One region of the Brevibacillus sp. HB1.1 genome, then DNA from elsewhere that is predicted to be linked to it. Evidence: a T-box and tRNA genes for the amino acid it is inferred to sense, from the RefSeq annotation. Region 1 holds a T-box; the other holds one or more tRNA genes.
The links. A T-box is a leader RNA that pairs with one kind of tRNA and senses whether it is charged. The one in region 1 lies ahead of ileS (isoleucine--tRNA ligase), so its partner is inferred to be a tRNA-Ile.

Region 1 (10,842 bases):
CCGTGAAATCGTTATACAGTTTTTTACTTTCTTCCAGGTATTTGTTGTTCAAGGTGGCTTCTAAGGTTTTGTTTTCCATGTTTGTAATGGCAGGTACTTTTATATCGGCTTTGGCCGTTTCTTCATCTACTTTAAATTCTGTAAAAGTTAGTACCTTGACGAGCGAGCTAATCAACGGTACTTCCGATAAGGCATTTGCAAATGTGGGGCTAGCATTAATCCCTGTTATAAATATAATAGCCGCTGCCCCAACACCAACGAGACTCTTCGTCCTCTTGTTCGCATGTTTTTTCTTGCTTTGTTTAAGAGCTTTCTTCACAACGAAATCCAATTCATCGGGGATAGGCGTATTCTTATATTTTCTTTTCAATTGTTCCAGTTGTTCGCTCATATTACTTTACCTCCTGTAAAATTTCGTCGCTCATTTGAATTCGAAGTTTGCGGAGTGATTGATACAATCGAGTTTTTATCGTGTTGATGTTTTCGTTCATCACTTCCGCAATTTCTTCAATTTTTAAATCCTCAAAATATCTAAGTACAACCACAGTTCGAAAGGCTTGAGGCAATTGCTCCAAAGCCTTCTCCAGATCGATGTCATGGTAGGCGTCTTCACATATGGGGCCGTGTAATTCCAACGTCTGATCATCTACTAGTTGAATCCTCTTTTGTTTTCTAAGGAAATCGAGAGATGTATTCACCACGATTCTGTAAAACCAAGCTTTCATCGAACCTTCGGATTTTAAGGTGTGTGAAGATGACAACGCCTTGTGGATAGAGTCCTGAACAATATCCAGTGCGTTATCTGCATTCTTTACATAACTGAAAGCTAACTGATACACATTCTGTTTATTTTCCGTAATAAAACGGATAAGTAATTTTTCCAATTTTCTATCCATTTAAAGATTCTCCCCTTGATACGCGCCGTATCATTTGCTTTCCTTACCTGTAAAAGACGACTGAGCTAACCAAAAAGTTTGTTTTTCAAAAATGGGAAATATGAGAGTCCCTGAAATCACCCGCAATGTATTTTCGAGTGAAAGGGGGATTAACGAACGAAGAGTTTGAATCAACAAGAAACTCGATGCCCCTTTAAGGAAATCGAGTTTCTTGTTGAATAATTGTAAGTTTGCTGGGAATGTGTATCACTAATCGTTTTATTGTTTTACAGTGCTTTGGTTATCAGAAAAAACCATTTTCAGTTTACTTTCTTCCAAAGCTAAGACAAGATGATCCACGTATCCACCATTTCCTCCTTGTGGAGCCGTTACAATAATATCGTTCACCTTATCACCCGTATAGTCACCAATAATTAGGTTTGGTTCTCTTCCAAACTGCTCATCCAATGTTCCATCTGTCCCTTTGTTCACCCAATCATGTTTTACGTATCCTTGGGTTTTTCCATCCTGCACTACAATAGATAAATTGTCGGCATAAGCATCTAATGTTCCATCAATCATTTCTTTTGTTCCAACCAATATCACTTTGTCTTCAACAGAATCACCGTTCACATCGGCCATTTTGTAATCAAGTACATACGTATTTTCTTTTAGTTTAAGTTCGGGCGCTATAAATTTTTGACCAATTTCCACTTTTGGGGCTTGAGCTGTCTGTTCTGCAGAAGCAACTTGGAGTTTTCCCACTCCTGCTGCACAAATAAAACCTGCGAGTACCAAAAAAGAAAGTTTCTTTACGTGTTGATTTTTCATATTTTTAACCTCCATTTATCATTTGCTTGCCTTACATATGAACGACGTATGAGATACCCTAAAAAGTTTGTTTTTCGTTTAATCATGGAAAGCCACCGGGCTAATGCCATTTTTATTACATGTGCTCTCGACGGGATAGTTGGCTGATGCTGCTGAATATGAAGGCGTAAGAAGATATCAAACCCAGACTGAGAAAATATAGTATTAGACTGACATGGGGTATTACGCTAACGGGCAGTTTTGCTTAATCTCTAAAGTCCCAATAGTGGAATAAACATTTTGGGACTTTTCGAAGAAATCACTTAAGGGTGACTTATTGTTGGCTAAAACCCAGAAGGTACTTGTTCTATAACGAAGAATAATAATTATTATCGAATGCACCCTCCCACAAAAATAATAATGAAGGAGAGGATCGGATGGAAAAGTTGATCGAGGAGTATAGCCAAGACTATGCGCTGCTGCGAGAAGCCGTCGAAGGATTGTCTGAGGAAGAGCTGCGTTTCCAACCTGCACAGGACAAATGGAGCATCCATCAGATTGTGATCCATGTGACCGATAGCGAAGTCCTGTCGACACATCGGCTGAGAAAAGTCTTGGCGGAGGAAGAACCGCTTCTACTATCATTTGATCAGGAAGCCTGGGCGGATAACCTAGGATATGAACGGTTGGACTGCGAGCAGCATCTGCTCCTGTTCCAAATGCTGCGGGCCAGCATGCTGCCGCTTCTGGTAAATCTGACTCCCGAGCAGCTTGAACGCGTCGGGCAATATCCGGATGGAGCGCGGTTCACGTTCAAAGAGCTGCTGGAATTTCGCGTCCGGCATGTCCGTGACCACCTCGCCCAGATTGAGCGGGTAAGGCAGGCATATCAGGAGGATAAGATATAACACTACATGCTAGTTGTGATTAAACTAACGGGGTCGATAGTTCAATAACAATATGGAAAGGCAGTCGAATTAACCGGCTGCCTTTTCTACGTTAACGGTAGGATAATGGAAGAATTTGCGGGCAATTGATATAGGTTCATTTGCGATAATGAAAACGCAAGATCTTGAAACGTAAGTTCCCCTATACTAAAAATGGCAATTAGTTGTGACGAAAAATGGGGGAACGAACATGAGTAACAAGGTGGAAGGATTGTTAACTAACACAGATTTTCGCAGGCTCTGGATTGGGCAAACTGCATCACAGTTTGGGACCCAGGTTGCCTTATTAGGAATGCCATTAGTGGCAGCTCTCTATTTAGGGGCCAGTCCCATGCAAATGGGGTTGCTTGGTTTTGCCGAGTATGCGCCATTTATCATTTTCGGTTTGCTCGCTGGTGTATGGATAGACAGATTTCCCCGGCGACCAATTCTTGTCGCCGCTAACTTTTTCAGGGGTGTATTACTGCTCATTGTGCCGCTGACAGCCTTAACTGGATTCCTGAATATGACCGTTCTATATTTGGTAGCCTTCATAGTAGGTATCTGTACTGTCTTTTTTGATGTTGCCTATACATCCTTTTTGCCTTCCATTGTGAACAAGGAGCAGCTTGTTGATGGGAATAGCAAACTAGAGACAAGTAAATCTACCGCACAAATTGCTGGGCCGGGTTTATCAGGTGGACTGGAACAGTTAATCACGGCTCCTTTTGCAATATTGTTCACGTCGGTATCCTTTTTTATATCCGCTGTGTACATAGCCCGGATTCGCAAGTTGGAAACAGTCGTGACAGATGCGAAAAAACAAAAAAACATGTGGCTGGAAATTAAAGAAGGGCTGCATACGGTTTACACAAAACCGTTGCTGTGGGGAGTGGTGCGCTGCTCAACAGTCTTTAACCTTTCCTGGAATGTTATTTTTAGTATTTATGTTCTATATGCATCGCAAGAACTCAAAATCAGTGCGAGCATTCTTGGCATCATTTATGGAACGCTAGGAGTAGGGTACCTATTTGGCTCTCTGCTTGCCCAAAGGGCTGTACGTCGTTTTGGAGTAGGTCCAACAATTGTGGGTTCCGCTACGATCGCAGCAAGTGGCGGTTTGCTTGCTCCATTAGCAGTAGGATCAGAATTAAGTATTGCGTTGATTATGATGCTCGGACAGCTTCTTTTCGGAATGGGTGTCTCCATGTTTAGCATTAGTACCATCAGTTTACGTCAAGTAATTGTACCCGATGCCCTGCAAGGTCGCGTGAATGCTACATTTCGATTTATCTCGTGGGGTTCTTTACCGCTTGGTTCGTTAATTGGAGGGATGATAGCGGGGGCAATGGGGTTACGGTTCGCTTTATTTGTGGGTGGCATTGGATTGTTAGCTTCGGCTTGTACATTATTGTTCACCCCATTTTTACAACTACGTGTGAAATCATTTCATGAATTAACATTGGAAAAAGATGTGTCTATAGAAAGCTAAGGAATGTAAGAGAGGGTGTTTTACCTCTTAATGGTCTTCGCATCCATCCGGAGCATGACACTACTCGTTGGTATATTTGGGCTGGAGAATTTTAGTTGCGGACGATTATGAAGACGTTTGGTTTGACCCAGAGATCTTACATGACTGAAGAAAACAGCTAGGGAACCGGTGTACCAACCATGCTCCCTAGCTGTTGCTTATCTAACCGCTTCGTTACCCAATGTACAAACCAAATGTTTTGTCTCCGAACGAAACGGTCTCCCTATCTGCTATTTTCGTAAAAGACACGCCCGAAACGAGTACACTCTCACGCAAAACATGATCAAAACGCTCCAATGCGGCTCGTAGCTCATCGTCCACATCCAGTACGAGCTGGACTCGTTTATCGATAGGCAAATCCAGCTTTTTGCGTGCATCCTGAATAACACGGATGACTTCACGAACCAAGCCTTCCTGCTCAAGCTCTTCTGTGAGTGTCGTATTCAAGGCCACGTGGAGCTGATAGCCAGATGCAGAAGCAAAGCCTTGCTTCCCTTGCTTTTCCACGAGCAGCTCATCTAGCGTAAGCCGCACGCTCTCCCCTGCGACCTCCACATCCAAGTAGCCATTGTCCACTGCTTTCTCTGCATCGGCATCGTTCAATTCCTTTAAATACCCTTGGATTGGCCCAACGAGCTTGCCGTATTTTTTCCCAGCTACCTTCAGGTTGAGCTTGAAATGATACGTCACGAAGCTGCTGTCGCTTTGCTCCACTCGAATGTCTTTGACATTGATTTCGTCTTGGATAATACCAGCAAAACGCTCGAGATTAAATGGCTGCTCCATCGATACGATCAGCTCGGCCAGAGGCTGTCTGGTCTTGAGTCCAGTTTCGTTGCGGACATTTCGCGCCAGCTCCACGATGTGTCGAGCCATTTCCATGTCCCGCTCAAGGGTTTCGTCGATTGCTTCTGTGTTCACCACGGGATAGTCAGTCAAATGAACACTGACTTCTCCCCCCAGATTGCCATACATATCTTCAGCAATCAGCGGCGCGTATGGTGCGATCATCTTCGCCAGCGTCAGCAACACTTCCCGCAGCGTCTGGTAAGCAGACACTTTGTCAGGTGTCACCCCACTACTCCAGAAACGATCCCGCGAACGACGGATGTACCAGTTGCTCAGCTCGTCGACGAATGCTTCGATATGCCCCGCCGGATTCATGAAATCGTAGGTTTCCAGACCTTTGACTACGTGCTGCACGGTGGTATTCAAGCGGGAAAGTATCCAACGATCCAATTCGTTTACAGGCGCTTGCGGCAGATGCTCTTCTGGTTTGAACGAATCGATCAAGGCGTATAACGAATAAAAAGCATGCGTGTTATGGATCGTATCGATCACTTTGTACTTCGCCTCGGCGACAATCCGCTTGGAGAACCGCTTGCTGCTCCACGGCGCACTGTCAGACAAAAGCGCCCAGCGGAACGCATCTGCTCCGAATTCTTCGATAACCTCCCACGGATCGATTCCGTTTCCTTTACTTTTGGACATCTTCTGGCCGTGTTCATCCAAAACGTGGCCGGTAGAGATGACTGCCTTGTAAGGCGCTTTTCCGTTATACAGAGTAGAAACCGCCAACAAGCTGAAGAACCAGCCCCGCGTCTGATCGATTCCTTCCGAAATGATGTCGGCAGGGTATTGCTCCTGAAATACCTTTTCGTCGCCGAATGGATGATGGTACTGAGCAAACGGCATCGAACCACTGTCAAACCACACATCAATGACCTCAGGAGTTCGCTCCATCGTACCGCCGCAGGAGCAGCGAAGCTTCACCTCATCCACAAACGGCTTGTGCAGCTCCAGATTCTCTTCGAGTGGTGCCACAGATTTCTCACGCAACTCTTTTACACTGCCTGGTGCATATTCGCAGCCACAATCCTGACAAAGCCATAGATTGAGCGGCGTCCCCCAATACCGATTGCGGCTGATATTCCAGTCTACAAGCTCTTCGAGGAATTTCCCAAAGCGCCCTTCGCGCAAGTGGCCCGGATACCACTCGATCTTGCTATTGTTTTCGATCAGCTGATCCTTAATCGCTGTCGTTTTGATGAACCAGCTCTCCATCGCGTAGTAGAGCAGCGGTGATTTGCAGCGCCAGCAAAACGGATAGCTATGCTCGTAGCGCTCCTTGGAAAACAGTAGACCGCGATGCGACAAGTCTTTTACGATATCGACGTCGCAGTCCTTAACGAAGCGACCCGCGAAATCCGAGATTTGATCGGTATAGCGGCCAGCCAAATTCACGACGTTCACGAAATCAAGTCCATGCTGACGGGTCGTGCGATAATCATCCTCCCCGTGCGCTGGTGCCGTATGCACGATCCCAGTTCCGCTCGTATCACTGACATAATCCGCATCGACGACAATATGCCCATGGTTTACCTTTAGATAGCCAAAAGGCGGCTCATACTGGGTCCCTACGAATTCTGCACCTTTGTGCGTGGACAAAACCTCGTAGCCTTCCTTGAACACTTTCTCCGCCAGATTTTTTGCTACGACGTACACTTCATCCTTGTACTTGACCCGCACGTAATCGAGCTCTTTGTTAACAGCCAAAGCCACGTTTGCTGGAAGTGTCCATGGTGTCGTCGTCCACGCGAGAAAGATGTCATCGCTCGTCTTGCTTTTGAATTTGACCGTCGCACTCAAGTCCTTCACGTCTTCATAGCCTTGCGCCACTTCATGGGAGCTGAGCGTCGTCTGGCAATCCGGGCAATACGGACTGACACGATGTCCTTTGTACAGCAGTTCTTTTTTATGAATTTCTGAAAGGATGTGCCAGACGCTTTCGATGTAGTCGTTGGTCAACGTCACATATGGATGCTCCATATCTGTCCAATAAGCGATCCCTTCCGTCAGCTCGCGCCATTGTTTTTCGTACTCGAATACGCTATTTTTGCACTCCTCGATGAACTTGGCCACTCCGTAGTTTTCGATCTCCTGCTTGCCGGAAATGCCGAGTCGCTTCTCCACCCCGAGCTCTACCGGAAGACCGTGTGTATCCCAGCCTGCTTTGCGGACGACGCGGTAGCCAGACATCGTTTTGTAGCGTCCGATAAAATCCTTGATGACCCGTCCGAGCACATGACCGATATGCGGCTGTCCGTTAGCGGTTGGAGGCCCTTCATAAAAAACGAAATTAGGCTTACCTAGCCGATTGTCCATCGACTTGCGGAATGTATCGTCTTTCCTCCACTGATCCAGAACACGTAACTCTCGTGTCCTTGCTTTTTCTTTTACGTCTACTTTCCTCATCATGTACACTCCTTCTTCTGTAGTTTGCGTAGAAGTGTAGGTTCATAGAACGCAAAAAAATCCCGCCCCCTAAGGGACGAGATTTGATCTCGCGATACCACCCTTGTTCCGAAAAGCTCATGTAATCATGATTTTCCGGCACCTCTACTACGTACCATCATACGCGTCCCTTGTAACGGTGGGATTCCGGGTCAGCTTACTCCAAATGCTTCAGCTTTCCTTCTCGGAGAGGATTTTCGGCTAAGTCTTGAACGTTGGCTTTCAGCGCTAGGGCCAACTCTCTGGGGAACAAGGGGATTAGCTTACTCTTTCTCGTCAATGAATTTGTTGGTGTTTTGTTTATTACCTTACTTTTTACACTGGTTTCAAAAAAATGTCAAGGGTTAGGCCACGACGCGCTTCACGTTGCGACGGCTTTCCACCTGCGACAAGAACAAGCTGAGAATCAGGATAATCGCGCCGAACAAATACGGTGCGTTCAAATGAACCCCGTACAGCGTACCTGCCACTGCTGGGCCGAAAATATTCCCCAGACTCATATAAGCATTGTTCATCCCTGCTACGAAGCCCTGTTCATCCCCTGCTCGCTTGGAAATCAGCGTGTTGATTGCCGGACGCATAATCGACGTTAGGGTAAAGAAGATAACTGTCATAATCAGCATATACCAGAAGTTACCAGACAACAGCATCAGCACCATCGATACAGCAGACAAGAAGAACGTCACGTTAATGAGCTTCTTCTCGCCAAAACGAGTAATGAGCTTGCCGATTAGCGCTCCCTGCACAATCGTACCAGCAAGTGCTCCCACTGTGATAATGATAGAAATATCACGCGGAGTATAAGCGAACTTCGCATCGACGAACAGCGGGAAGATAACTTCGAAGTTCGCCAAGCCAAATGTCATCGTAAAGATCAGCACCAGCATGATGAAGTACGACGATTGAAACGATTTGCCGAGTTGTACGAAGATGTTTTCCTGCTTCTCTTTGCCTTTTCGTGCCGCGAGCTGCTTTTCCTTCGGAAGTGATTCTGACAAGAAAAAGATGGAACCAAGTGTGGCTACCGCACCAACTGCCGCAGAAATGTAGAACGGCATACGCAAGCCAAGCTCCGCCAAAAACCCGCCAATACCAGGTCCGATAACAAATCCGAGCGACATGGCAGCTCCGAGCATCCCCAGTCCTTTTCCACGTTTATCCTCTGTCGTGATGTCTGCTACATACGCCAGCATGGACGGAATCATCGCTGCTGCCCCGATTCCGCCGATCAGACGAGAAAGGTAGAGCACCCAAGTCTGTTCAGCTAAGGCAAAGACCAGATTGGAGATCGTAAACAGGACGAGTCCCGATACAATCATGATTTTTCGACCGTACTTATCTGACCATTCCCCCGCAATCGGAGAAAACAGAAATTGGGTCACACCAAAGGCCGCCACCAAGTATCCGGCTGTCTCCCCGCCCGCGCCGAACTCTTTAAGAAATTCGGGCAAAATTGGAATAATCAAGCCAATTCCCAGCATGGCGATAAACATGTTGATCATTAGGAAGAGAATCGGTCGCTGACTATTCTCTTGTTTACTCATATTCATTTATCCATTCCTATCCTATAGATTTTTCTCTTTAGCCTTGCAGTTTCGCTTTCACACTTTCAATCACCGTGCGCCAAATGGCAGGGTCTGTAGATATCTTTTGCTTGAAGTTGCGGTACAACTCCTTTTGCTTTTCCTCAAAATCTGGAGCGTCTGTAGCCGGCAATCCTGCACGGGCAGTCGTAATCATTTCCTGCACTTCTGGAGAGCGCGGGCCCCAAACTCTTGCCTCGTAGCCATCCTGGTCGAGGAAGATAAAGATCGGGATCGCACGTGCTGTGCCGTTGGTCAGGTATTGATCCATCAACTCCAGATTTTCGTCGCGGATGAGAAAGCGCAATTCGATGTTGCTTTCCTCGGCAATTCGCTGAATGACAGGAACGCACAAGGAAGCATCCCCACACCAGTCTGCGGTCAACACGATCCCTTTCCAATTGCGTTGGGAGAGATCACCAAAGAACGCCAGATCCTCGTCTGTAAATGTGAGCTGATCGTATACGCGAGACAGCTCTTCTTTGTTGACGTTCATGCTTTCTTTGTACGCAGCAAAGCTCATTCCTTTTTCAAACCAACTGTTCTGATTCACGTTAGACATACTCCGTACTCCTCCTGTATAGTGAAAAATTATTGCTCCCAAATAGCAGAAGTTCCCAAGCGATTGCGAATGGAAGAGCTTCTTGTTTGGCGGGCTTCTTTCCCTGACGTCTGTTTCATGTTGCTTGCCTTGGCAGTCAGGTCTATAAACCACTCTCTATCTTTGGTTGCGAGGGCGAGGTCGATCAAATCATGCATGTGTTCTTCATCATCAAAAGAACCTACTGGAATGCGTTCCATCCACTGTCTTGGAATCACCACCTGCTTGCCGATCGTCTCTTCGTTGTCGCATTGAACCACATAAACTTTCGCGGTACCTCGCAATGAATCATCTGTTTCGACGAAGCCTTGTACTAACTCGCCGAATTTGGTTTTGCCCAATACCCATTCTCCGACTTCCAATAACTCATCTCGATTCATTCCCGTGCACCTCCTAATTGTAACGGAAATAATTACAGTTTCCATGTTAAAAATTTGTAACGTTACTGTTGCGAACTCTCCTGACATCCTTGACGGACCTTATCTAATACGGTCTGGATCGTGATTTGTTCCAAATACTTCGTGAAGTACATCTCTGCTTCGGTAAAAATCTGATCCATGACTCCGTGCATATTCGCAGAAACCTGACACGCTTCTTGCGGATCTCCCGAACACCAGTGCGGCTTAAGCGTACCGTTCGAGATCGAGCAATAAATCTCGGCCAAGGTGACCTCATTCGGGTCGCATGCGAGTATATAACCGCCGCCAATTCCCTCTTTGGTCTTCACAAACCCGTTCTTACGCAGAATGCTCATAATTTTGCGGATTCTGGCAGGATTCGTACATACATTTTTTGCGATGAGCTCACTGCTTGCCATATGCTCTGGGATATGAGCCAACAAAGCCAAGCTGTGAACAGCTATGGTAAATTCACTATTCACGTCACAGACGGCCTCCTTGCGAAGAGTACTGTAATAATAATTCGTACAGTTACGAATGTCAACAATTGTGTGGGGGCAAACTTTTTTTAAAACCGAGAGGTTTTTAATCTGCGGTGGTCGGGGGGAAGCGCAGGCACATGTTTTCCAGTCGCCTTTTTCCTCACTTCGTTCGGGCGGTCTCCTTCCAAACATGTACCTGCGCTTTTCAGACAGCTATTGCTTCTGTGGTTCTTTTTTGAAAGAGATTTTTAATAAAAAGGATTTCATCGCGGATGGGGATGCCGTTGTCTGCGATGAGGGGGATTTCTGGTTTGCTTTGGCGGGCCTTGTCCACGGCATTGA
Region 2 (10,842 bases), on a different contig from region 1:
ATGGGATAAAAACCATTCTTGCTGCATATCCTCATCTCTAAAAACATTTGGTCGCCAAAATGCCAGCCCCAATTCATGAAAGGTATAGCTATATCCTAACTCCCAATCATTTCTATCATATGGAGAAATTTTATCAATTCGTTCAACTAAATCCTCTGCTTTTGTCTCAAACACATTAATATCCATAAGCAAACAGGTTATATCATGATCACCCTTAAAAGAAGACAGTTCTATGAATATAACTCTATCTTCCGAATCGTACTCTACCTTGAAATCCCCAACGGACTGCACCGCCGTTGAATCTTTCCTTGGATTGAAGAGTCTCACACCCTTTGCTTCGGCGTACTTTCTTACTTCCTCTCTAGTCATTCCTAACGTTATCTGCCCAATTCCTTTTCGTGGCTCAACTATGATCGTTTCCATGAGCATCCTCCCTTTTTATTTCTTAATATAGCATTAAATATCGATTGCAATATTAAATGGTTCTAGTACAAACTCGGGTTTGTAATTTCTAAATTGCCACTTCATTAGTTCAATAACAACTTGTAAATTAACAGGTACTAGCAATTTATATAATCCTTTTTTAGCTCTTTTATTGACATCTCTTTCAATCATTAATGTTAAGAAATATCGTGGTATGCAGATTACTCAAAAAGAGATGTCAAAGATGCTGCTGAAGTTGAATGAAGTAGGATTCAATGAACGTGAGCTTGAGATACTAGAGGATTGTAAAGCAAACAAAATAGAGAGCATTTTGGTTCGTAAGGTTGAACAAAAAAACCATTGCATATGAAAGTAACAAGTAAAACGATGAGTTAGTTATGAAATAGATCTCACTAACTGAGTGAATAATTGAAACTAAATTACAGAAAATATATTGATATTCGGAAATGTCAGTATGATTGTTTGGTAGATTTAAAAATCGTAGATTGACCTTCACCTAAAATATACCTATTATTGTATTTTATAACAGAAATGTCTTTCAAAATTCAGCAAACCTTAAGAATAAAGGGTTAGATATAGTTTCTGTCAATGTTGACTTGCCAACTCAAAAAATTAACATTGGAGTAAAGGAAAAGACATCAGAAAAAAAGGCTGCAAAGCTTCTTATGGCAAAAATAGATGAAAAGGCTGCATTGGCTGAAATAGGTTTTGATGCTGACATTTTCATTATCAAGAAAGAAGAACCACGCAAGGCTCAGGCTCAGCCAAGCGACAAATTTAGACCAATTCAAGCTGGCTTAAGAATAAAAAATACTACAGAAGACAGAAGTTGCACTTCTGCGTTTTCAGTACAAAAGGATAACGATTTTTATGTTTTAACTGCTGGACACTGCACGGAAAATGTTGGGGATATATTTGAGCAAGGAGGAACAAGGTTTGGTAAAACTGCAGATGTTAATTTCGGTGGTAGTGTTGATGCAGCACTCATCGAACTAACAAAGGGATCTGATGATGCTACTTACTATGTTTTTGGAAATTATAAATCAGAATACAATACTATTACAGAGGTTCAGAGAACAAGGGATGAAACCATTGGAGATACTGTTTGCATTTCAGGAAGTCAAATGAAAAGAGTGAAGTGTGGAACGCTGAAATCAACTAATTGGAGGGGGAATATAGAAAGCCCCAATGGAGAGACACAATACTTTACTAACATGAGACAAGCTAGTTATTCAGAAGTACAAGGGGATAGCGGAGGGCCTATATTTTATGGTGGAACAGCAATAGGAGTTCATAGCGCGGATACTGGAGTTTTCACACATATCAGCGAAATAGAAGATTATTTTAACATTGATTCAATTTTTACTGGTAACTAGTTGAAATAAAGTTCCCCATGAGAGAAGGTTTTCTCATGGGGAACAAGAAAGGAAATGACACAATGAAAAAGGCTTTGATATTAATCATTGCAGCATTGCTCATAACTGGATGTGCCACTAATCACAAGAAGGTTGAAAAGCAAGCATTAACAGGATACGTAACTGAAAAAGATTATGAAAAAAAAGGTCTCTTAGTTATAGAAAATGATGAAACCAAGACGAGCGATGAGAATTTCTATGCAGCAGAGTGGTATTTCCCAAAAGAAGAAGCCGTATTCCTCGATAGCAAGGGGAATAGCATCTCGTATGATGAAATCGAAGTTGGTCACACAGTATCTACATGGTCAACAACACCATCAGCACAGTCTTATCCCAGTGGCGCAGAACTCAGTAAACTTGTAATTAAAGAAGAAAGTAAAAATCCTATTGATCAAATGGATGAAAAAAGTGCGGTTCAACACGCAATCAATTACTTAAAGAACACACATAACGATGGAATCATTATTAAAAGTGCAAGTGGACAGAAAGATCATTGGCTGATAAAAGCAACCGACTATGATCATAAAACAGATACTACTCTAAAAATCAATGCACAAACAGGAGAAGTAAAAGAGATTTAAAATTTGTACCCTGCTGCAACTAAAGAAAGGAGGTGATAATTTCTCATAAAAGTGTCATTTTATTCGTTCAATTCACCTATCAATGGATCAATTAATGAACGAAATTCGTTAATTGAAATTCCAAAACCATAATGATTTAAAATATCAGTCAGCTCATTGTTATAGATTTCTGACTTGATTAATGCCAAATCACTCAGAAGTATATTTACTACTTCTCGATCTTCATTGTTCGATATAAGTTACTGTATTGTCTAAGTGTAGCGCGAGTTGGCTTTTCTTTGAAATTGCAGTAATACATTGCCATAAAGTGCTCAAATGTGACAACCTCTTTTTTGTCCATCTCTATCACCCTTTTCCAATCAAATTAACATTTCATCCATTCCCAAATGTTGCTGTCTGTCTTTTCTTCTTTCAATCTCCAACTACTCTTCTCATAATACTCATTCATTTTAGAAGTAGTCGGACATATTACCTCAATTGGGCACTCCCCCAAGATCTGAAGCATTTTATCCATTAACCTCTGTCCTCGATGACTTGGACGAATTGCAAACTGATATAGCGAAATAGTTTGATCAGACTTTCTAGGATAAAAGCGTAATGCTCCTACAATTTGGTTATCATCTATTGCTACAACGACTTGCCTTCTACGCACAGCAGCAAATGCTCCATCAGGACATAAAAATTCCCTATTAGAAATACCATCGTTATTTTCTTGAATGTTATTCTGAAAGAAAAATACAACATCATTCCCTGACCATGAATCAGCTAATGTTATCTTCATTATTCTAACCTCATCAAATCCCAATTTATGTAGAGAGTAGTTCTTTAATGGCTCTCCTGTAACGCAACATCCGTTCATGGTCATTTTTGTTGGATCTGGGATGCGGGTCAAGTCACAGTTATCTTCTAGGTCTGCCAGTTTAACGAACCTTGCTATCGGGTCAAGTTCCGCTCTTTTTACAATTTCCATGTAGGTCTCGCCTTCATTTCTAGTTAGAGCAACGACTGCTCCCACAATCTCAGGAGAAAATCCAGATTCGAGAAGACCTTCCTTAGGGCCTTCTCTAATTGTACTCATTCACACCCTCCTTCCTCATGAAGTCCCCATTTTAAAACGAATAGTATTTGCCACCCAAATCGTAGAATATGGAGGTTAGTGACTGTGGCTAATCAAAAGCATAAAATAAAAAACCCTTGATTCCTCAAGGGTTCTAACGTTCATACTATGGTGATCCGGACTGGGTTCGAACCAGCGACCCCCACCCTGTCAAGATGGTGCTCTCCCAACTGAGCTACCGGATCATGGGATATGTGTGTGATCGTTTAATGGTGGGCCCTGTAGGACTCGAACCTACGACCAATCGGTTATGAGCCGACCGCTCTGACCAACTGAGCTAAGGGCCCGAATCGTATCGGACGTCGATCACATTTATTACTATACAGCATCGTAAAATGGATTTCAAGAGGAAATGAATAATTTCTTGTAAAAATTTTCACTCGTACCAAAAGAACACTAAGAAACCCAGTGATATCAGTCTTGCTTTTACCATGTAAAAAGCCTCGTCATCTCGTTTCAGCTATATATGCTTACCCAAGACCCCAACAAAAAAGCCATTCCCCACCGCTGCGACCCACATCCCCCCTACTAAACATGGGGATTACCTACTTGATGGCATCACATCAAACATGACGCCATCAAGCATATGAGCTACACCAGTGAAGAATTGGCTTCTGCCAGTCTAAAGACGATCCAATAAAGGGTACAACAACAAACAAGATAATTAGGTAATGATCGAGACAAACTTCCTCATCGCAACCCTAACCTACCCCGCCTGCTCCGTCCCTTTCCCTTTCTCCTCGACACGCAGCTCGGCTTCCTGTTGCTTCAACGCCTCATTTCGTGTCAATTCCGCCTCCTGCTCATCTCTCATCCGATGGGCCATACGGCTAGACGCATTGGCTGCCACACTCGCCACGAGGTCGTCCAAAAATGTGTGAACACGTCCCTCTCCCGACTTGGTATCCAGCCTTTTAATCACCCCGACCTTGTGCTTATCCAAATGGCCAAAGGTGGTCACCGCGATACTTCCATATCCAAATACGGAGCCTAGCGCCAATGTTTCGTCGCATCCGAACAGTCCTTCATCTGACGCGATGATAGATTGGAGCGGCTCGGACAAGAGGCCCTTCTCTGCTAACGTATCCAACTCAACGCCAACCAGGATGGCGTGCTGCATTTCCCTTTTTTCCAAGACCGCTTTCACGCTCTCGATGCACTGCGCCATCGTGAGATCTGGATGGTAAGGTGATTGCATGAGATAGACGATCTCTGCGATATCATCCATCGTCACTCCGCGTTCTGCCAAACGTGCGAGAGCAGCGTTTCTGACTTCGATGCTGTGTACTTGCTTCTTCATATAAGAGACAACCCCTTCCACAAATCGAGTGAAGTCGTTTCCTACCATAGTATCACACGCTGACCAAATTGCGACAATCTTTCGCCCACAGCCTGACTGACCCTGCACCCAAACTGTTGGGCATGCCCGCTCACTCCTGTATAATAATGAATAGAAGATCCCAATAAGGAGGACACCGCAGTGGCCCTTGAGGAAATCATCTTGGAAAGCCGGCATTTGGGGACGCCGGAAAAGCTGATTGTCTACACACCCCAACGCTACTCGCCACTCTACTCGTATCCAGTCCTTTATGTGCAGGACGGAGAAGATTACTTGGCAATGGGCAGGATGGCTTCTTTGCTAGATCAATTGAATCGGGACAAAGAATTGCCTGATATCATCGCTGTCTTTCTCCCGGTCGAGAAAAGCAAACGGAACGACCGCTATCATCCGGATGGCAAGGAGCATATGGCCTACCGTCGCTTCCTCGCCGATGAAGTCGTGAGCTATGTCGATACGCATTACTCCACACATCCTTTGGGGAACGCACGAACACTTCTTGGCGAATCTTTGGGCGGGGTTGTCTCTCTGTTTACTGCTCTTTACTATCCACATACGTTTGGACAAGTTGCCTGCCAGTCGATTGCCATGGACGCAAAGTTAAATCGTCTGATAGCTGACGCTGACTTTTCCGTGCCGCAAACCATTTATTTGGAGATCGGGACGGAGGAAACGGCAGTAAGCACGGGCCGGGGCACATTGAATCTTCTTGCGGCCAATGAAGAGTTGCGCGAGATTTTGGGTACGAAAAAAGCCACCCTCGTTTATGAAACGTTTGAGGGTGACCATACGTGGGGCCATTGGCAGCGCAATCTACCGCGTATGCTAAAGACGCTTTACGGGTAAACTTACCGTGGCTGTTCTTCTTGTGGACCTTCATCCTTGATAGTCGATACGAGTGCTTCTTCGAATTCTCCTTTTCGTATCGCAGTCAAGATCGTGAAGGTCAGCACAGACAGTAGAAGCAGAACGAGAAAAATGAATGTGATCATCATAGCCGTATACATGCAGTGCGGCACCTCCTTGCACTACACAGTCTTTCCTTTGACACAAGGAATATACAGACCCACGCTTAACATTACACAAATGAAGAATTTTCTGTTAAAATAATATCTTGTAGAGCATGATAGATAGTAAGGAGGAGTGGTTCTGATGATGTACAGTATCGTTATATTCCCATCTAGCAAGGTGCAAGAAGTAGCCAATTCTTACCGGAAACGTTATGACCCGGGCTATGCTTTGGTTCCTCCGTATATCCGTTTGAAGGAAGCCTTTGAGCTGGACGAAGCCAAGCTTCCTGAGCTGGTGAGCCATCTGGAGCAGGTTGCCTCCTCTACCGACAGCTTTTCGGCTCATTTCCATCGGGTATCTTCTTTCCACCCTACCAACAACGTGATCTATTTGGCTGTGCAAAACAAAGAACCATTTAACGAGCTGCATCAAAAGATTGCCAATCAGTGTGTGAATGAGAAAGAAACCTACGCATACGTACCGCATCTGACCATCGGGCGCGACCTGTCCGACGATGAGCTGCGGGATGTAACCGGCCAACTGAGCATGGCAAAAATTGACCTGAACAGCGAGATTGATCGCTTCCACTTGGTTTATCAACTCGAGGATGGCATCTGGAGCGTTTACCAGACTTTCCTTCTCAAAAAATAAACACCCTTTCCTCAATCATCAACCCTCCCTGCGTATCCGTCGTAGGGAGGGATATTTTCTAACAAAGGACGAATACCGATGAACCTGCAAACCTACCAGATCCAAAGAGTCACCACTGAACAAGAATTGGCGGATGCCCTGTCCGTACGCCGAGTCGTTTTCATCGAGGAACAGGAAGTACCAGAAGAGTTGGAAATAGATGAGCATGATACATTGGATAGCGGGACGATTCATTTTGTAGTCTACCGCGAAGGAAATCCAGTGGGGGCAAGCCGTCTCCGTACCTACGCACCTGGGGTAGGAAAAATTGAACGGGTAGCGGTTGCCAAAACAGAACGCGGTACCGGACTGGGCCGCCAAATCATGCTCGCGATGGAAGAGTTGGCCAAACAACACGGGTATGACAGCCTGAAGCTGAACGCACAGACGCAAGCCCAACGGTTTTATGAAAAGCTCGGCTATGAACCTTTTGGCGACTTGTTTGATGATGCGGGTATCGAGCATATTGCGATGGTCAAATCCATTCGCGAATAACAGAAGCTACGTGCAGCCCCATCCCTCAGATAGAAAAACAACCTCGTTTTCGCTATGATCATCATGCGAAGCGAGGTTGTTTTTCATTGTCACCCGAGAAAGGCATTAAATCAGCTGTGGTTTCCGGATTGCCTCAATCACTCGTTCAAAAGAGTCTGCACCGTGGCCCTCTGCTACTTTCTGTGTGGCCAATGCTAGCAACGGCGTTAACCAATCAACGGGGATTCCCTGTTCCTTACTGGCATGGATAATGTGTTCAAGTCCGAGTTTATTCGTATTCATGTTGGACACATCGGTCGTGAAGTTTCCTTCATCACGTGCACGTGCGGCAACCGGATCTGATAAGAGCGGGGCAATCAAGTGATGAATCCAGCTGGTTGCGTATGGAAGAAACTCTGTCGCCGTTATGTTTGCCGTACTTAACAAGGCATACGCATGCAGAGAACCATACCAAGCGCCATACATCATGGTGAGCAGCGACAAATCGTAGATCAACGGCACGCCATGGTCTTCACTGAGATAGGCAGCGTTACCTCCCAGCAGCTTCAATGTCGGTTCATATGCTTCAAATAGAGCCTTCGACCCGCCGTAGAAAATGAGTGTTTCAGGCAGTCCAATCATTTGAGGGACAGCCATAATCGCTCCATCGAGATATTGCCCACCGCGCTCGCTTACCCACTTGGCAGACTTGCGTGCATCCTCCGGGGTTCCGGTGGTGAGGTTGACGATGACACGCCCTGATAATTCATTTTCCAAGGGCTCTAGCAGGTCTTGCATGACTTTGTAGGTCGATAAGCAGACAACGACCAAGCTGCTTGCCGTGATTGCCTCTGCTACACTGCCCGCCAGTACTGCTCCCTTCCCGACTAGACCTTTGGCTCTATCTGCTGAACGGTTCCAGACAGTCGTTGGATGACCACCATTTAGAAAAGCATCCGCGAGTGCTACTCCCATATTGCCAAGGCCAATTACTGATACAGACGCTGGAATTGATGTTGATTTCATCGTTTGACACTCCATTCATTTTATACTTTGCAAGTGAGATGATCTGACGCTACATGCAAGATCTATCGCTCTTGATTGCGATTCTAAAGGTTTACACTAGTGTGAATGTCAATACAAAAATCAATGCTTCTTGACACTTCACTCCCGGTGGAATAACATGGAATCAGAAACATACGATACCGTATCTTTTGAGGTGAACCATGCAATACGTACGTGAAGATTGGATTCGGGCAGGGCTTGATATGTTGGCTGAAGCAGGCATTGACGCTGTTCGTGTGGAACCTCTCGCCAGAAAACTGAAGATCAGCAAAGGGAGCTTTTATCATCACTTTCCAGATCGTCAAGCGCTACTGGACTCCATGATCGAATATTGGGAGGAGCATGCGACAGAGCGGATCATTCGCGCGCCACACGCTGACAACATGTCGTTGGAACAGCTGTTGTCGAGTGTTTTTAACAGCGAGCGAAAAATCGAAGCCGCTATCTACAACTGGGCGAAGCAGCATCCTGCCCTTTCCAAACGTCTCGTGGAAATCGAAAAGCGCAGAATCGGCTTCGTGGCCACATTATATGAGAAAAAAGGGCTGGCTCCCGCTGAAGCAAAGGCACGCGCCCAGCTCGCGTACCTCCTCTATGTTGGTTGGCTCGTGCGCCGAGAGCTAGAAGCACCTTTCGATATGTCCGAACCCTTGCATCATTTTATGACTTGGATTTGATTCCCCTCTCTGCCTGACAGGCTATACTGCGCAGAGATTTTTTTGCCCAAAACATACGGATTCGTATCTTTCACAAAACCTTTTAAATCAATAGGAGGCATTCCCATGACGCATGTTTTCCCCATCTCATCTGCTATCTTCTTAGTCATCGTGTCCTTGCTGCATTTTTATTGGGCCTTCGGAGGAAAATGGGGGACCGATTCCGTCATTCCCACAACAGCTGATCATTCACGTCGAACTTTTTCCCCTCGGAAAGGCGGAACGATCGTCGTTGCTTGCTTGTTGACTTGTGCCGCTTACCTTTTGCTTGCCCAGAGCGGTTATCTCCCACCCGTTATAACCCGTTCTTTGATTCAATGGGGATGCATTGTCTGTGCCGCTGTATTTGTCCTGCGGGCTGTGGGAGACTTCAACTACATTGGCTTTTTTAAAAAAGTAAAAAATACGAAGTTTGCTCGTCAAGATACGGCATTGTTCACCCCTCTATGCTTGTGGTTAGGGATATCATTTCTACTCGCCTTGTTATAAGTTCACAAAAAGCCCTCTTCCCATAAAAGAGAAGAGGGTCCTTACCATTACGTATGGATGAATTACGCCTTCCGCTTCGCCGCAATCGCACGTATCTGTTCAACAGCATCCATCGTTGCGGTATGAGAACCGAGCATCGCATGAAACGGCTCCTCTCCACGCCAGCCATGGAAATCAGAACCGCCCGTTATAACAAGTCCGTATTGTGCTGCCCATTTGCTGTAGCGCATTTTTTGTACCTCATCGTTGTCCGGGTGGTTCACTTCAATCCCGTCCAATCCGAATACAATCAACTCCTGGACCAGCTCATCATCGTCATACAGACCCGGGTGAGCCAGCACCGCCACTCCGCCAGCCTCTTTGATCAGCGTGATTGCTTCCTGCGGGGTAATGCGTGGAGGATTGACATAAGCCGCTCCCCCTTTGCCCAAGTACTTATCAAAGGCCTCCGCGATCGTTGAAACGATCCCCAGCTCAATCAGTTCTTCTGCAATATGCGGTCGCCCGATGTTTTTGTCCGTGCCCTGCTTGCGGCGGTATACCTTTTCCAATGAAATGTCGATACCGAGCTCCTGCAGCCGTGCTATCAGCAGTTGGTTACGCTCATGTCTTGTCTCTCGCAAACGGAAGAGACGCTCTTCAAAAGCTGGGTCTTCATACGGGACAAAATAGCCGAGAACGTGAATATCCTGCCCCTTCCCTACGGAGCTCACTTCGACTCCCGGAATGATTTCCACGCCGAGTGCGCGGGCAGCCTCCATTGCTTCTGGAATCCCTGCTACCGTGTCGTGATCCGTGATCGCCAGTGCAGCAAGTCCAGCCTCCTTCGCCAAACGCACGTTTTCCGCAGGCTCGCAGGTACCGTCTGAAGCCTTTGTATGTGTATGCAAATCTGCTATAAGTTCCATCCTCGTCCACTCCTTCTTTTCTTTTTCTACAAGTCTGAATTGATATTGCCGTACATAGTATGAGAATAAGCTCGATTTCTCAATGGTTGAACCGAGGAGGATGTCCATGCGGTTAAAAAACAAGACCCTTACCGGTGTCGTTCAGCCACTCTCTTATGTTGACAAAATGCTGCGGCAACAAGGCTTTCATCGATCAGGCGGCGACAGTATGCCAACATACGATGTCGTCATGTACGACTCCGCCAGCAGCAGCGCATATTTTTTGCGCATCCCGACGAATTACACCAGCACAACGACCGGAAAAGGGGAACTGAATGTCAAACTGGGTCATCCGTATTTGGAAGCAAAGTTTTATATGAACACCGCATCCGAAGAAGTTTTTTTCATTCCCAAGGCCGTCCGCGAAGCTGCAGAGCATAAGCTAGCAGAAATCGCCGATTACCTTTCTGCTCCCTCCGCTCCATCCTGAACAGTTCTCCACAACCACCGATTATGTTCAAATCGGTATGCCACCCTCTTTGTTTTTTGAAGCCCGACCAAGTAACCCATAAACGCCGTCCGAAACAGGACGTAGCTCGAAGCATTTTCTATGG

Region 2: it encodes a tRNA-Ile, which carries the amino acid that the T-box ahead of ileS (isoleucine--tRNA ligase) is inferred to sense. The anticodon was not compared.

The regions. Positions count from the first base shown of each region.
Region 1 is NZ_JABMIV010000007.1:127,032-137,873, reverse strand. Features, by position in the region: gene rsiV (anti-sigma-V factor RsiV) at 1-391, opposite strand, end outside; gene HPY27_RS18870 (RNA polymerase sigma factor SigV) at 393-896, opposite strand; gene HPY27_RS18865 (hypothetical protein) at 1,155-1,706, opposite strand; gene HPY27_RS18860 (DinB family protein) at 2,123-2,593, shown strand; gene HPY27_RS18855 (MFS transporter) at 2,823-4,103, shown strand; gene HPY27_RS30735 (immunity protein Imm33 domain-containing protein) at 4,067-4,198, shown strand; gene ileS (isoleucine--tRNA ligase) at 4,317-7,397, opposite strand; T-box leader at 7,467-7,725, opposite strand; gene HPY27_RS18845 (MFS transporter) at 7,781-8,986, opposite strand; gene HPY27_RS18840 (thioredoxin family protein) at 9,018-9,581, opposite strand; gene HPY27_RS18835 (IDEAL domain-containing protein) at 9,611-10,000, opposite strand; gene HPY27_RS18830 (RrF2 family transcriptional regulator) at 10,063-10,500, opposite strand; gene HPY27_RS18825 (GNAT family N-acetyltransferase) at 10,706-10,842, opposite strand, start outside.
Region 2 is NZ_JABMIV010000001.1:967,207-978,048, forward strand. Features, by position in the region: gene HPY27_RS04465 (hypothetical protein) at 1-423, opposite strand, end outside; gene HPY27_RS04470 (S1 family peptidase) at 1,041-1,820, shown strand; gene HPY27_RS04475 (DUF3221 domain-containing protein) at 1,856-2,440, shown strand; gene HPY27_RS30025 (GNAT family N-acetyltransferase) at 2,805-3,518, opposite strand; tRNA gene HPY27_RS04490 (tRNA-Val) at 3,667-3,742, opposite strand; tRNA gene HPY27_RS04495 (tRNA-Ile) at 3,768-3,844, opposite strand; gene HPY27_RS04500 (phosphatidylglycerophosphatase A family protein) at 4,264-4,857, opposite strand; gene HPY27_RS04505 (alpha/beta hydrolase) at 5,038-5,742, shown strand; gene HPY27_RS04510 (hypothetical protein) at 5,745-5,903, opposite strand; gene HPY27_RS04515 (YjcG family protein) at 6,049-6,558, shown strand; gene HPY27_RS04520 (GNAT family N-acetyltransferase) at 6,637-7,092, shown strand; gene HPY27_RS04525 (NAD(P)-dependent oxidoreductase) at 7,198-8,097, opposite strand; gene HPY27_RS04530 (TetR/AcrR family transcriptional regulator) at 8,298-8,813, shown strand; gene HPY27_RS04535 (DUF3995 domain-containing protein) at 8,919-9,341, shown strand; gene HPY27_RS04540 (PHP domain-containing protein) at 9,404-10,249, opposite strand; gene HPY27_RS04545 (hypothetical protein) at 10,356-10,718, shown strand; gene HPY27_RS04550 (MBL fold metallo-hydrolase) at 10,688-10,842, opposite strand, start outside.